Regions from separate parts of the Roseburia sp. OM03-7AC genome, predicted to be linked through region 1. Evidence: a T-box and tRNA genes for the amino acid it is inferred to sense, from the RefSeq annotation. Region 1 holds a T-box; the other holds one or more tRNA genes.

Region 1 (8,016 bases):
GCAAGCAAACATATTCTGGATGATTTTGCAGAAGCACTTGCAGATATTGCAGTAGTGGAGAAAGCACCAAAGCTGGAAGGCAGAAGCATGGGTATGGTGCTGGCAGAGAAAAGATAATGATTTTAAGGAGGAATAAATTATGCCAAAACAGAAAACAAGCAGAGCAGCAGCAAAACGTTTCAAATTAACAGGAACAGGAAAATTAAAGAGAAACAAGGCTTATAAGAGACATATCTTAACAAAGAAAACAACTAAGACTAAGAGAAATCTTAGAAAACCTGCAATGACAGATGCAACAAATGTTAAGAATATGAAGAAGATTTTACCATATTTATAAGAATTGGTTAAGGAGGAATAGAACATGGCAAGAATTAAAGGCGGCTTAAACGCTAAAAAGAAACATAATAGAACATTAAAATTAGCTAAAGGTTACAGAGGAGCACGCTCCAAACAGTATAGAGTAGCAAAACAGTCTGTCATGAGAGCCTTAACAAGTTCTTATGCAGGAAGAAAACAGAGAAAGAGACAGTTCAGACAGTTATGGATTGCCCGTATTAACGCAGCAGCAAGAATGAATGGATTATCTTACAGCAAATTTATGTATGGTTTAAAATTAGCTGGTGTTGATATGAACCGTAAAATGTTAGCTGAGATGGCTGTAAATGATGCAGAAGGATTTGCAACATTAGCAGAGCTTGCAAAAACAAAACTTGCTTAGTTTTAAGAAGTGGACAAGTTATAAAAGAGGATTGTGGTTATTCGCAATCCTCTTTTTTGATGTTTGGTTCATTTGAAGTTTTTGCGGAAGCATCCTGCCCGGAAGCTTCTTTTTTGATGGAATCCAAATCTTCTCTTAAAGAGTAATGATTCTTAAGTAAGCGGTATACCATGGTATAAGCCCAGATGAGAACCGGGACAACCACAGTGGCATAGATGGAAGCCTTAAGACAGTTTGTGGCAAAATCGCTTCCAATCAATGCAAAAACAAGAGTGGAAACATAGAGGGCAACTAAGAGTACAACACCGATAATTGCAAGAATCTGTTTTGTCTTTTTCATATATGACCTCAACTTTCTTTGATGACCTGTTTTTAGAAAAAAGCAATATACATTATTTTAACATTTGACAGCAGATAGTCAATCAGAAAATGTAAAGTTGCAGAGGATAAATACTTGAAAAAAGCACAAAATATGCTATACTGAAACAAGCGTTATACGACTAAATATGGATTAAAGGATGGATATGAACAATGGCATTATTAGAAGAATGGCAGAAGATTGCTTATGATCAGCAGGCAGATAGAGGAAAATTACAGAAGTTCTGGCAGAGATATTTTATGTTAGAGAAGGGCGTATATGAGAAGCTTTTAGCAAACCCGGATGAGAAGGTAGAAGGAACTGTAAAAGAGCTGGCAGAGAAATACGACCTCAGCATTATGGATATGACTGGATTCTTAGATGGAATCAATGACAGCCTGGTAACACCAAACCCAATTGATACTATGGAAGAGGATACCAAGGTAAGCCTTGCATTCGATAAAGAAAAATTATACAAGAACATGGTAGATGCCAAAGCTGACTGGCTCTATGAATTACCACAGTGGGATGAAATTTTTGATGCAGATACCAAGAGAAAGCTTTATTTAGAGCAGAAGAAATCCGGCACTGTTGTAGTTGGAAAGAAAGTCGGAAGAAATGATCCGTGTCCTTGTGGAAGTGGAAAGAAATATAAATTCTGCTGCGGAAGATAAGAATAAAATATTTTGGAAAACATTTGGAAAATATTTCACAGAAAAACTCTTTACATAGCAGAAAAAAGAGTATACAATAGCTTTTGTCAAAAGGACAAAACAAAGAAGAGACGAGTAGCATAACAGGAAGTCAAAGAGAGGAATACATCTGGTGAGAGTATTCTGATGGAGCGTAATGTGAAGACCAGCTCTGAGTGACCCCAATCCGGTCCGGTGATTCCGTTATCATCAGAATGAGCGGTTGTACGATAAGTACAGCAAGCAGGGTGGAACCACGATAGAGTATCGTCCCTGATGCATAAATTTTATGCATCAGGGATTTTTTACTTTGCAGTTATTAATACTAATATAATAAGAAAAGGAGACTTGAACATGAAAATCACATTAAAAGATGGCTCAGTAAAAGAGTACAGTGAAGCAAAATCAGTCTATGATATTGCAGCAGATATCAGCGAAGGCCTTGCAAGAGTTGCATGCGCCGGTGAAGTAGACGGAGAAGTGGTGGATTTACGAACCGTTCTTGACAAGGACTGCAATTTAAATATTATAACAGCAAGTGATGAAGAAGGATTAAAGGTAATCCGCCATACTGCATCCCATGTGCTGGCTCAGGCGGTAAAGAAATTATTCCCGGATGCAAAGATTACGATCGGACCGGCAATTGAAGATGGATTCTATTATGATTTTGATCATGCCCCATTTTCAAGAGAAGACCTCGATAATCTGGAAGCAGAGATGAAGAAGATTATCAAGGAAGGTCATGAATTAAAACGATTCACACTTCCAAGAGAGGAAGCAATCAAATTCATGCAGGAACGTAATGAGCCATACAAAGTAGAACTGATTGAAGAATTACCAGAGGGAGAAGAAATTTCTTTCTATGACCAGGGCGGCTTCGTAGATTTATGTGCTGGCCCACATCTGATGACAACCAAGGGCGTAAAGGCATTTAAGCTGACATCATCTTCCATGGCATATTGGAGAGGTAATTCTGACAAAGCAAGATTACAGAGAATTTATGGTACTGCTTTTAATAAGAAGGAAGAGTTAAAAGAATACTTAGAGAAATTAGAAGATGCCAAACGCCGTGACCATAACAAACTTGGTCGTGAAATGGGATTATTTACCACTGTTGATGTTATCGGACAGGGACTTCCTTTATTTACACCAAAGGGAACCAAGATGATTATGAAACTGCAGCGTTGGATAGAAGACTTAGAGGATAAAGAGTGGGGTTATGTACGTACCAGAACTCCGCTGATGGCAAAGAGTGACCTCTATAAGATTTCCGGACACTGGGATCACTACATGGATGGAATGTTCATTTTAAATAAGGACAGCGACGACAAAGAGACAATGGCACTGCGTCCGATGACCTGTCCATTCCAGTATTATGTATACATGAATGAACAGCACTCTTACAGAGATCTGCCATATCGGATGTCAGAGACTTCTACATTGTTCCGGAATGAGGACTCCGGAGAGATGCATGGACTTACCCGTGTCAGACAGTTTACTATTACAGAGGCACATATTATTCTTTGCCCGGAACAGGCGGAAGAAGAACTTACCAGATGTACTGAGCTTTGCCATTATGTAATGACTACACTTGGTATCGATGGAGATGTTACTTACCGTCTGTCCAAATGGGATCCGAACAACAAAGAAAAATATCTGGGCGACGAAGCATATTGGAACAGTACCCAGCAGTATCTGCGTGATGTTATGGATAAGAATGGCATCAAGTATACAGAAGCAGATGGGGAAGCTGCATTCTACGGACCAAAGATTGATATTCAGGCAAAGAATGTATATGGAAAAGAAGATACCATGGTTACCATCCAGCTTGATTGTGCAAGTGCAGAGAAGTTTGGCATGTACTATATCGATGAGAAGGGTGAGAAAGTACTTCCTTGGATTATCCATCGTACATCCATGGGATGTTATGAGCGTACCCTTGCATGGCTGATTGAACATTATGCAGGAAAATTCCCAACCTGGCTTTGCCCGGAACAGGTAAGAGTATTGCCGATTTCTGAAAAATATGCAGACTATGCAGAGCAGGTAAGAAAAGAATTAGCAGCTCATGATGTAGATGTAACGGTTGATAACCGTTCTGAGAAAATCGGATTCAAGATTCGTGAAGCAAGACTGGATAAGCTGCCGTACATGCTGGTAGTTGGTCAGCAGGAGGCAGAGGACGGAACCGTATCCGTAAGAAGCCGTTTTGCAGGAGATGAAGGTGTAAAACCTTTAGGAGAATTCATTGATGCAATCTGCGAAGAGATTCGTACAAAGGAAATCCGTAAGGAAGAAGTTGCAGAAGAAAAATAAAAATGCAATAAAATCTAATTTTTAATTTTATAATTTACATGGATTCAAAAAGACTGTTGCTGGCAATTTGCACCGGACAACAGTCTTTTTTACTTTACAGGAAAGCAGCCGCCGCAGGCACGAGAATGTGTCAAGGTACATTCTTTTTTACATGAAGTTGGTAACATAAAAAGATTTCCTTTGGAGATACTAAACATGTAACGAAAGAAAGGAGATGATTTTTGTGACAGAATTAAAATGTTCTGTAAGAAGCTGCAGTTTCCAGAAAGATGATTGCTGTTGCCGTGGAAATATTACGGTAGAGGGTGCACATGCAAACCGCAACAGTGAGACAAGCTGTGGAAGTTTTGAAGAGAAGAAAAACTGTGGATGTGCCAATTCGACCGGTAAACCGCCTAAGATGAGCGATGTTACCTGTGAGGCAGTAAACTGTAAATTCAATGAAGGAAGAAAATGTCATGCAAAAGACATCCAGGTAGCCGGAACGAATGCCTGTACCTGTATGGAAACAGAGTGTGCCAGCTTCTGTTGTTCCTAAAAAGTGGAATATCAGTAAGTTTTAGCAAAATATTTCTGTGTCTACTCTTAACAGATTGGACACAGAAATTTAGAAGAATCTTAAGAAAAATACTATTGTAAATGAGATGAAAGAAAGTATAATGTGATTGAAGCATAAATAAAGCAGAAGTAATGTGTAAGGTGTAGATGGTAAACAGGAGGAAGCAAATGAGAAAAAAATCACATATTTTGCTGGCACGTTATATTGCAAAGAATACAGAGGATGAAGAACTTAAGAAACATAGACTGTCTTTTTATATTGGCAGCATCCTGCCGGATTGCAAACCATCTTTTGTATATAAGAAACATGAAATCAATGGGACGTTTCCGGATGTGAAAAAGATGGTGAATCAATTGATTTTCGGTAAACAGCAGGGGAAACTGACCCGTAAACGCCGGTATTATATGAATCTCGGGCAGGTAACGCATTATGTAGCTGATTATTTTACTTATCCGCATAACAAGATTTATCCGGGAAACTTAAAGGATCATTGTTCCTATGAAGAACAATTGAAGCGAAGCCTTAAAAATTATATTATGAGCCGGAATATGGAAGCAGGAGAAAAAGTGCAGGCTGATTTTTCTGATGCAGAGGCACTGTATGAATATATTTTAGAGAGGCATAAACAGTATCTTGGAAGAAAAATTAATATAGAAACAGATATTCGGAATATAGTAGCAACCAACCGGATGCTGGTGGAGGCCATTGCCGATTTGTTTTATAAAACACAGCATAAGGAAAAAATGCCGCTTGCTGTCGAATATTGACGAAAAAAGATGTTATATTTTGTTTGATTTTTGGTGATGAGCAGAGTAAAATGAATTTACAAAGAACAACACAGAGATGGGACACAGCATAGGAGAAATGCTTATGGATGAAAGGGAAGCACTTCGCATTGCGATTGAACGTGCAAGAATCCGACTGGATGAAGCACTGGAACGAGCGAAAAGTATGGATGAATGCTATGACCTGAGCCTGGAAGTGGACAGACTGATTGAGAACTATGTATCGCTATGTGAGCAAAAAGAACTTGTACCAATAAGATAAAAGTAAAGAGTAAGTGGAAAGAAGTACATTGAGAAATGTGCTTCTTTTTTTGTGCATTTTTATGTGTAGTATATTGATTTTTTCCCAAAAGTGGGGTAATATGTATTCATAAGTGGAGGAAAGTGGTTGAAAATGGCACAAAGTGGTGGATAAGTTGATAACTTTGTGGATAAATAGCAACCGGACTGAGGTGTTTGACAATGTTCATGGGAGAGTACAGTCACAACATAGACGCCAAGGGCAGAATGATTGTTCCTTCCAAATTCAGAGAACAGCTCGGTGATGAGTTTGTAGTAACGAAGGGTTTGGATGGGTGTCTTTTTGTGTACCCAAATGAAGAATGGCAGAACATTGAAGAAAAATTCCGCAACGTACCACTTACCTCAAAAGATGCAAGAAAATTCTCACGTTTCTTCTTTGCAGGAGCAACAACCTGTGAAGTGGACAAGCAGGGAAGAATTCTTCTTCCGGCAGTGTTAAGAGAATTTGCCGGATTAGAGAAAGAAGTCGTATCAGTCGGAGTCTTAAAGCGAATTGAGATTTGGGACAAGAACAGATGGCAGGATACCAATACTTATGATGACATGGATGAAGTTGCAGAGCACATGGCAGAACTTGGCTTGAGTATCTAAAGGAGTGAACATGGAATTTAAACACACATCGGTTCTCTTGCATGAGACCATAGACAATCTGAATATTCGCCCGGACGGAATTTATGTAGATGGAACGCTCGGTGGAGCGGGACATTCTTCCGAAATTGTAAAAAGGCTGAATGAGAACGGAAGGCTGATAGGAATTGACCAGGACGAAGATGCAATTGCAGCAGCCAGTGAGCGGTTAAAGGATTATTCTGATAAAGTAACCATTATCCGCAGCAATTACTGCAATATGAAAGAAGAATTGAATCGTATCGGAGTGACGAAGGTAAATGGAATCCTTCTTGATCTGGGAGTATCTTCCTTTCAGTTAGATACACCGGAGCGTGGATTTACCTACCGGGAGGAAGATGCACCACTGGACATGAGAATGGATCAGCGTCAGACATTAACGGCAAAAGATATTGTAAATGATTACAGTGAATCAGAGCTGTATCGTATCATAAGAGACTATGGGGAAGACCGGTTCGCAAAGAATATTGCAAAGCATATTGTCGCAGCCCGGGCAAAGAAACCAATTGAGACAACCGGAGAGCTGACCGCAATTATCCGGGCATCCATACCGATGAAAGTGCAGAGTACTGGCGGACATCCGGCAAAGAGAACGTTTCAGGCAATTCGTATTGAACTGAATCGTGAGCTGGAAGTCTTATCGGATACCCTGGATGAGATGATAGACCTTTTAGAGGAAGATGGAAGAATCTGTATCATTACCTTCCATTCCCTGGAAGACAGAATTGTAAAGAACATCTTTCGCAAAAATGAAAATCCATGTACCTGTCCGAAAGAATTTCCGGTGTGTGTATGTGGCAGGAAACCAAAAGGAAAAGTAATCACTAGAAAACCGATTCTTCCAACAAAATCTGAAATGGAAGAGAATCCGAGAGCAAAAAGCGCAAAATTAAGAGTATTTGAACGGCATATCAATGACTAGGGAGAGACGTGAAAATGGAGAAGACAAGAAGAAATTATCGAACACAGACTTACATAGATGGAAACACTGTCCGTAAATTAGAAGCTGCACCGGATTATCGCAGAGAACAGGAAGAAAAGCAGCGGGAGGAAATCAGACAGCGCAACAGACGTATGGCGCAGAAGAATCAGGAGAAGTCAGCACATATGGATTTGGGTTATGTGGCATTTTTATCTGTATCGCTGCTGGTTATGTGTGTGGCAGCAGTACTGTATATCCGTCTGCAGTCTGGAATTACAACGCATTTAAAGACAATTTCTGCATTAGAAAGCCAGGTAGCTGAATTAAAGGCAGATAATGATGCGGCAGAAAAAAGAATCGAGACAGCAGTAGATCTTTCAACCATCAAGGATATAGCAATGAACCAGCTTGGCATGAGCTATGCGGGACCGGACCAGATTATACATTATACGGTTGATAAAGAAGATTATATGAATCAGTTTGAGGATATTCCGAATAAGTAGGAAACAAACGTGGTGGTAAAATGGCAGGAAAGAGACGCGGCGGAAAGAAAATAGCAAAATTTAGTAAGAAAATGCAAAAGAAACTTGTAGTGCTGTTTGTAATAATAGCACTACTTTTGTTGGGATTAATTGTAAGATTGATGTATATTGAACACACCAGTGGAAAGAAATACGAAAAGAAAGTATTATCCCAGCAGAAATATGACAGTACGGTCATTCCTTATCAGCGTGGA
Region 2 (8,016 bases), 170 kb from region 1:
TTAACCCAAAAGCAATATTTTCTGCAATGCTCATATGGGTAAAAAGTGCGTATTTCTGGAATACGGTATTTAATTTACGCTCATTTGGCGGAAGAGAAGTAATATCTTTTCCATCAAAAATAATACGTCCGGTGTCCGGTGTCTCAAAACCACCGATAAGACGCAGGGTAGTAGTCTTTCCACAGCCGGAAGGTCCCAGCAGTGTTAAGAATTCGTTTTCCTTTACATAAAGATTTAAGTCATCCAAAATCATATTTCCGTCATAAGTTTTGGTAATATTTTCTAATTGTATTAATTTCTTGCCCATCATAACCTCCTAAAAACTTGGTGGGTTTGTAACCCAGATAAGAACGGCATCTTTCCTGCCGGTATTTTCGATATGGTGCTTTTTATTGGACTTAAGATAAAAAGACTCCCCCTGTCTTGCAGTATAAGTACGGGTACCATATATGATTTTAATGGAGCCCTTAAGTACATAGCCGAATTCTTCTCCCTCATGTGGAAGATAGATGTCTGATGTGCCGCCGGGCTTCAGCGTCAGACGTACCGGTTCCATCATATCTTTCTGGGCACCGGGAACCATCCATTCGATTAAGCTCCTGTGTTCCGCATCTTCTTTTTCAAAATAATCTTCATTTTTAAAGACAAGCTGTGCAGGTTCATCATCTGCAAAAAATTCTGCCGGCGTAGTGCCGAGACACTGGATAATATCTAAAAGTGTACCCACGGAAGGAGATGTAAGATTACGCTCTAACTGGGAGATAAATCCTTTGGATAATTCCAGACGGTCAGCCAGTTCCTGCTGGGTGAGACCGTAGAGAATCCGCAGCTCCTTGATTTTATTTCCAATATCCATTTTGTACTTCCTTTCCATGAAAAGTGATTTTACATAGTTTTTACAAAATGAAGCTAATAATGTATTTGAAGTTTAATAATAATAAACTCACTAAGGAGTATTATGAGAAATTGAAAGAGAAATGTCAATACTATTTTTAGATTATTTTTAGACAACAAAAAAAGCTCCCGAGGGGACTCGAACCCCTGACCTACGCATTACGAATGCGCCGCTCTACCAACTGAGCCACGGAAGCAGAATAATCTGGTTATATGCGAAATAGAATATTTTCCTCAGACAACCCTTTATTTATTAAAATCATACTATAATATTATATATAGAAAAAAATAAATTTGCAATGTTTTTTTGAAAAAAGTTGTTCTTTCAAAGGTTACTTGGTATAATGGGCGTAGATGTGTAAGAACCGGAGAAAGATGAACCGGCTTATGAAAAGGGAAATCATTACAAGGAGGAAGTTTTTTTCATGGAAGTGAAGGAATTTGTTTCAGGGGGAAAGAAAACTGAGGACAGTAAGAAGAATATGAAGAAGAAAATCAACAGCGCAAAGAAAAATTATGCAAAGAAGAACAGTCAGTTTACGATTGCAGAATTAAAGGAAAACAGCGCGCTGATTATGTTATGTGTATTTGTGGTTTTTGCCGTATTGGAAATTGTACTGGGTATACTGGTATGGAAGATGCCGGTAGTGAGCGTATGTATTGTAGTGTTGATTGAAGCGGGACTTGCTGCATGTCTGCATAACCTTCCTGTCTGGCTGCATGGAATTGTTGCAGCAGCAGAGATTGTCGTTGGAATAATTTCCGGTAAAGTAATATTTATGCTGATTGGAATTTTATGCTATGGGGCAGCTTTGTTTGCATTGAAATTCCAGAAGGAAAATAATCCGCTTTCTATATTAAAATAAGAAGAAATCATACCAGGAGATAAAACATGGATCCCTTACAATTAGTAGAGTTATTAAGAGGACACAGAACTTATATTCAGACACATAATTTTCCAGATCCGGATGCGATTGCCAGTGCCTTTGGCTTACAGCATTTTTTAAATTACCATGGGATTAAAGCAGATATCTGTTATGATGGTAAGATTGAACGCCTGAGTACAAGAAAGATGTTTGACACATTTCATATTGATATTTTGTCTAAAGAAGATTTGGATGATATGAAGAAAGAGGACTATATTGTTACCGTAGACTCACAGAAATATAATGCGAATCTGACCGATTTTATCGGAGATGAGGTGGCATGTATTGACCATCATCCGACAGTAATTGCTTGTGAATATGCTTATAAAGATGTGCGCCGTGTAGGAGCCTGTGCCACTATGATTGCAGAGTATTTTTATCTTACCAATACACCAATGAGCCGGCATGTGGCGGCAGCACTTGCATATGGTATCAAGATGGATACGGATGACTTTGTCCGGGGTACAACAAAGCTTGATGTGGATATGTTTGCATACATCTATCCGATGGCAGATGTGGAAGAGTTAAAATCCATGTATGTAAATGTAATGGAGTTTTCTGATTTAAAGGCATATGGTGCAGCAATCGATAACATCCACATTTATGATGATGTGGGATTTGCATCCATTCCGTTTGATTGTCCGGATGCACTGATTGCAATTATTTCAGACTTTATTTTATCTCTTGATGTAGTTAATATTTCCGTGATTTATGCAATCCGTTCTGACGGCATTAAGTTTTCTGTCCGGAGTGCATTAAATCGTGTAGATGCCGGAAGAGTTGTAGCAAAGGCATTAGAAGATTATGGAAATGGTGGCGGACATCCGGCAATGGCTGGCGGCTTCATTCCAAAGAAGAATGTGGAAAAGTTGGAACTGGACCGGGATTATAAATTAGAAATGCTGTTCTTAGAGCAGATCAAGGCAGAAGAAGGAAGGTAAGATACCATGGCAGAAAATCAGGTGAAGATAACCTATCATATTTATCTTGAGGCAGAGGATGTATCCCAGTCGAGAATTTTATCCAGTACCTCTTATGTAAAGAACTTATTTAAAAATTGCGGCAATCATTATTTTCAGGGTGTAGATTTTGATGATGAAAGTGATTTGGATGATTTTACCCTGCGTCTCTTTGTGGAGCAGGAAATCTTAGAAGAAGAGTGCAGCGTAGAGGCAGATGCAAAAGACTTTCCGGCAGATATGGCAGAATTCCTGGATAATATAGCCCAGGCACATTCTTTCCTTGATATGGAAGGTGATTTTACCGTGGAATATCAGGGCGAGAAAGTAAGTTTTAAGTTTGCTTCTGAAGCAGGTGCAGATTACTGTGACTTTGAAGAAATCGAAGAAGCATAAAAATTCATAAGTAATTTCCTGTAAAGTAAGAAAGAGAAAGGCAGTATGAAGAGCAGGTGCAATTCATACCGCCTTTCTTTATTTCCTCTTTAAGCAGAGCTTCTCAAAACTTCCAATCAGCTGATAGAGCAGCATGGCAATGAGACAGAGAATCAGAATCGATAAGATGACCCAGTCTAATTTAAAAACCTGGCTGCCATAAATAATAAGATAGCCTAAGCCTTTTTTTGCTGCAATAAATTCACCGATGATAACACCAACCAGACAAAGACCGATGTTGACTTTCATAATAGAAAGCAGGGTGGGAACACAGCCCGGCAGCATAATTTTAAACATGACATCATTACGGGTGCCGCCTAATGTCTTTATCAGAAGAATCTTTTCTTTATCCATATCACAAAAAGCAGTGTAAAGACTCAGAATAGAGCCAAAGATAGCTACGGACATACCGGTGATGATAATGGTCTTGTAATTGCCGCCCAGCCATACAATCAGCAGTGGAGCCAGCGCGGATTTTGGCAGGGAATTTAAAACCACAAGATAAGGCTCTAAGGTTTCGGATAAGGTTTTGGAAAACCAGAGGATTGTAGCAATCAGTAATGTTAAAATAATAACAAAGAAAAAGCTGCTTAAGGTTTCAAACAGGGTGATTCCAATGTGATAAAGGAGCTTCTGACCGGTAATCATCTGGTAGAAGCAGATGATAAGTCTGGTGGGACTGCTGAAAATAAAAGGGTCGATTTTTCCATATCTGGCACAAAGCTCCCATTGCAATAGAAAGACAATAAGAATCAGGATGCGACAGATTTTTATTTTAAGCTGATGCCTGCGGCATTGCCGTAAGTACATAAGCTGTGCAGAGGATGGGTTATTCATTTTGATTAAATTCCTTCCATATTAAGTTAAAATAGGATTTAAAATGGCTGTCATTCCGTTTCTCTAAAGGCGTAAGATCTGACTCAAAGGAAACGGGTATAATGGAGCGGATTGTGCCCGGCCGGTGGCTTAAGACAATGACACGGTCTCCCATGGAAATTGCTTCGGATAAATCATGGGTTACAAGAATGGCGGTTTTATGTTCCTGCCGCAGAATGGTACCGATGTCATTGCTGACATTAAGGCGGGTCTGATAATCTAATGCCGAGAAGGGTTCATCTAAGAGAAGCAGCTCCGGGCGAAGTACCAGGGTCCGAATCAGGGCAGCCCGCTGCCGCATGCCGCCGGAAAGCTCAGAAGGACGTTTTGCAGCAAAATCGGCAAGTCCATAAGTTTCTAACAGCCGGCTGGCATAAGCAAGATTTTCTGGTGTCATTTTGTGCTGGATTTCCAGCCCTAATTGGATATTGGATGCGATGGTACGCCACTCTAAGAGATGGTCTTTCTGGAGCATGTATCCCATATTTAAGATATCCTTTGACTGCAGGGGGTGTCCCATGAAGGAAATGCTGCCGCCGGATGGGACAAGGAGACCGCAGATAAGGGATAAAAGTGTTGATTTGCCACATCCACTGGGACCTACAATAGCAACAAATTCTCCATTGGATAAAGTAAAACTGATATTGGACAGAGCCTTGGTTTCGCCGTCTTTCGTATGATAAATATAATCTATATTGGACAATTCAAGGATGGAGCACATGGTATTCACCTGATAGAAGTTTATAGGATAATATATGTGAAAAAATGAGATTGGTCACCCGGATTGACAGAAGAAAAGGATAGATTATAATAGGAACAGAATCGACAGAAATTTTGAATGGGAAAGGTAAATGCGATGAAAGAAAATTACCAGAAAATATTAGATGAAACGATTGCCGGATTAGAAGAAAGAGGAGAAGTTCCGAAACTTTTACTTCATAGCTGCTGTGCACCCTGCAGTTCTTATGTATTAGAGTATCTTTCCAACTATTTTTATATTACGGTGTTGTACTATAATCCCAATATTTATCCTGAGGATGAATACTATCACAGAGCAGCGGAGCAGAAACGCTTTATTAAAGAATTTCCAACGAAATATGCGGTCTCCTTTGTGGAAGGAAACTTTGAACCGGAGCGTTTTTATGAAACAGTAAAAGGTTATGAAAATATCCGGGAGGGTGGCGAACGGTGTTTCCACTGCTATGAATTAAGACTGCGGGAAGCGGCAGAGTATGCGAAAAAATTAAATTGTGATTATTTTACGACAACGCTGTCTATCAGTCCCATGAAGAATGCTGCAAAGTTAAATGAGATTGGCGGAAGGCTGGCAGAAGAATATGATATTCGTTATTTATATTCGGATTTTAAGAAACGGGATGGCTATAAGCGTTCTACCGTAATTTCGGCAGAGTATGGCATGTACCGGCAGGATTATTGTGGCTGTGTATTTTCGAAGCGGGAGCGGGAAGAACAGAAAAGAGAACGTGCGGCACAGGAAAGTGAGCAAGCAGTACAGGAGTGATTTCTTCTGGTTGTCATTTTATGAAAAATAAGGTATACTTTCAGAAGTTAGTTATGGATTTTTGTTTAGAATAAGTACGGACATCCGTATGGAAAGAGAGGATAAAAGAGTGGCACAGTTATGGGGCGGACGCTTTACCAAAGAGACAGACAAGCTCGTTTACAATTTTAATGCGTCTATATCATTTGATCAGAAATTCTATAAACAGGATATGGAAGGCAGCATTGCACATGTGAAAATGCTTGGAAAACAGGGCATTTTAACAGAGAAAGAAATGCAGGATATTGTAGACTGTTTAAAAGAAATTTTAAAAGAAGTAGAAGAAGGAAAGCTTATTATTACCGATGAATACGAAGATATTCACAGCTTTGTAGAGGCAAAGCTCATTGACCGTCTGGGAGATACCGGTAAGAAATTACATACCGGACGAAGCAGAAATGACCAGGTTGCACTGGACATGCGTCTTTATACCAGACAGGAAGTATTGCATACTGACAAGCTGGTAAAAGAACTTCTTGAGACCATTCTTAAGATTATGGAAGAAAATACCGAGACGATTATGCCGGGATTTACCCATCTTCAGAAAGCACAGCCGATTACACTGGCACATCATATGGGAGCTTATTTTGAGATGTTCCGCCGTGACAGACTCCGCCTGCAGGATATTTTTAAGAGAATGAATTACTGTCCGTTAGGTTCCGGTGCCCTGGCAGGAACTACTTATCCATTAGACCGTGAATATACTGCAGAATTACTTGGTTTCTATGGACCAACCTTAAACAGTATGGATGGCGTATCAGACCGTGACTACTTAATCGAATTTTTATCCGCATTATCAACGATTATGATGCATTTAAGCCGTTTCTCCGAAGAAGTTATCATCTGGAATTCCAATGAATATCAGTTTGTAGAGATTGACGATGCATACAGCACCGGAAGCAGCATTATGCCACAGAAGAAAAATCCGGATATTGCAGAATTGGTACGTGGAAAGACCGGAAGAGTGTATGGTGCACTGATGTCATTGCTTACTACAATGAAGGGAATTCCCCTTGCGTATAATAAAGATATGCAGGAAGACAAGGAGCTTTCCTTTGATGCCATGGATACTGCAAAAGGCTGTCTGGCACTCTTTAACGGTATGCTCGCAACTATGAAATTCAATAAAGAAAAAATGCATGACAGTGCCAACAAGGGATTTACCAATGCGACAGATGCAGCAGATTATCTGGTAAATCATGGCGTTCCTTTCCGTGATGCCCACGGTATTGTAGGAAGAATCGTGCTTTATTGTCTGGATAAGAAGATTGCCATTGATGATATGTCATTGGATGAGTTAAAGGCAATCTGTCCGGTATTTGAAGAAGATATCTATGAAGCAATTTCCATGGAAACCTGTGTTAATAAACGTCTGACTGTTGGTGCGCCTGGTAAAGACGCAATGGAAAAAGTCATTGCATTGCATAAGGAATATCTGTCAAAGGACTGGCAGGATGAGTTGAATCTGCCGGAAGAGGCGTAGAAAATAAGTAGCTTATTTTAAAAAATTGGTACATATGTATAAGAAAAATGCAATTCACTTAGTAATTTTTGATAAATTGTGAATTGCATTTTTTGTATAAATAGGATAGTATATTTATCAGAAAGACAACTGTTCGCGATAGACGAACATAAAAACGTGAGGAGAAAAAGAAATGAGCAGCAAATTAAAAGTCGGTATTTTAGGTGGAACAGGAATGGTAGGTCAGAGATTTATCTCTCTTCTGGAGAATCATCCATGGTTTGAGGTAACTACAATTGCAGCAAGCCCAAGAAGTGCAGGAAAGACCTATGCAGAAGCAGTTGGAGATCGTTGGAAAATGGATACTCCAATGCCGGAAGCCGTTAAAAATATTGTAGTAAAGAATGTTAATGAAGTAGAAAATGTTGCAGCAGAAGTTGATTTCGTATTCAGTGCTGTAGATATGACTAAAGATGAAATCAAAGCAATTGAAGAAGCATATGCTAAGACAGAGACTCCTGTTGTTTCGAACAACAGTGCACACAGATGGACACCGGATGTTCCTATGGTAGTACCTGAAATCAATCCGGAACATATGAAAGTAATCGAATTCCAGCGCAAGAGACTGGGAACCAAGAGAGGATTTGTTGCAGTAAAACCAAACTGCTCCATCCAGAGTTATGCTCCTGTTCTTACAGCATGGAAAGAGTTTGAACCATATGAAGTAGTAGCAACTACCTATCAGGCAATTTCCGGTGCCGGAAAAACCTTTAAGGACTGGCCGGAAATGGTTGGAAATATTATCCCATACATCGGTGGAGAGGAAGAAAAATCCGAAAAAGAGCCGCTTCGTATCTGGGGTGAAATCAAAGATGGTGTTATCGTACCTGCTACATCACCGGT

The links. The T-box of region 1 lies ahead of thrS (threonine--tRNA ligase). A T-box ahead of a tRNA ligase gene usually reads a tRNA of that ligase, here a tRNA-Thr.
Region 2: it has a tRNA-Thr gene. The T-box ahead of thrS (threonine--tRNA ligase) is inferred to sense a tRNA for this amino acid. The anticodon was not compared.

What each region holds. Positions count from the first base shown of each region.
Region 1 is NZ_QTZJ01000001.1:207,193-215,208, forward strand. Features, by position in the region: gene infC (translation initiation factor IF-3) at 1-117, shown strand, start outside; gene rpmI (50S ribosomal protein L35) at 140-337, shown strand; gene rplT (50S ribosomal protein L20) at 362-718, shown strand; gene DXB39_RS15175 (hypothetical protein) at 756-1,058, opposite strand; gene DXB39_RS01020 (SEC-C metal-binding domain-containing protein) at 1,250-1,750, shown strand; T-box leader at 1,844-2,046, shown strand; gene thrS (threonine--tRNA ligase) at 2,123-4,084, shown strand; gene DXB39_RS01030 (DUF1540 domain-containing protein) at 4,308-4,622, shown strand; gene DXB39_RS01035 (zinc dependent phospholipase C family protein) at 4,811-5,410, shown strand; gene DXB39_RS14730 (hypothetical protein) at 5,514-5,690, shown strand; gene mraZ (division/cell wall cluster transcriptional repressor MraZ) at 5,891-6,322, shown strand; gene rsmH (16S rRNA (cytosine(1402)-N(4))-methyltransferase RsmH) at 6,333-7,280, shown strand; gene DXB39_RS01050 (hypothetical protein) at 7,295-7,783, shown strand; gene DXB39_RS01055 (peptidoglycan D,D-transpeptidase FtsI family protein) at 7,804-8,016, shown strand, end outside.
Region 2 is NZ_QTZJ01000001.1:380,634-388,649, forward strand. Features, by position in the region: gene potA (spermidine/putrescine ABC transporter ATP-binding protein) at 1-307, opposite strand, end outside; gene DXB39_RS01845 (helix-turn-helix domain-containing protein) at 317-856, opposite strand; tRNA gene DXB39_RS01850 (tRNA-Thr) at 1,019-1,091, opposite strand; gene DXB39_RS01855 (hypothetical protein) at 1,320-1,760, shown strand; gene DXB39_RS01860 (DHH family phosphoesterase) at 1,787-2,761, shown strand; gene DXB39_RS01865 (hypothetical protein) at 2,768-3,175, shown strand; gene DXB39_RS01870 (ABC transporter permease) at 3,254-4,051, opposite strand; gene DXB39_RS01875 (ABC transporter ATP-binding protein) at 4,044-4,811, opposite strand; gene DXB39_RS01880 (epoxyqueuosine reductase QueH) at 4,929-5,612, shown strand; gene argH (argininosuccinate lyase) at 5,722-7,134, shown strand; gene asd (aspartate-semialdehyde dehydrogenase) at 7,307-8,016, shown strand, end outside.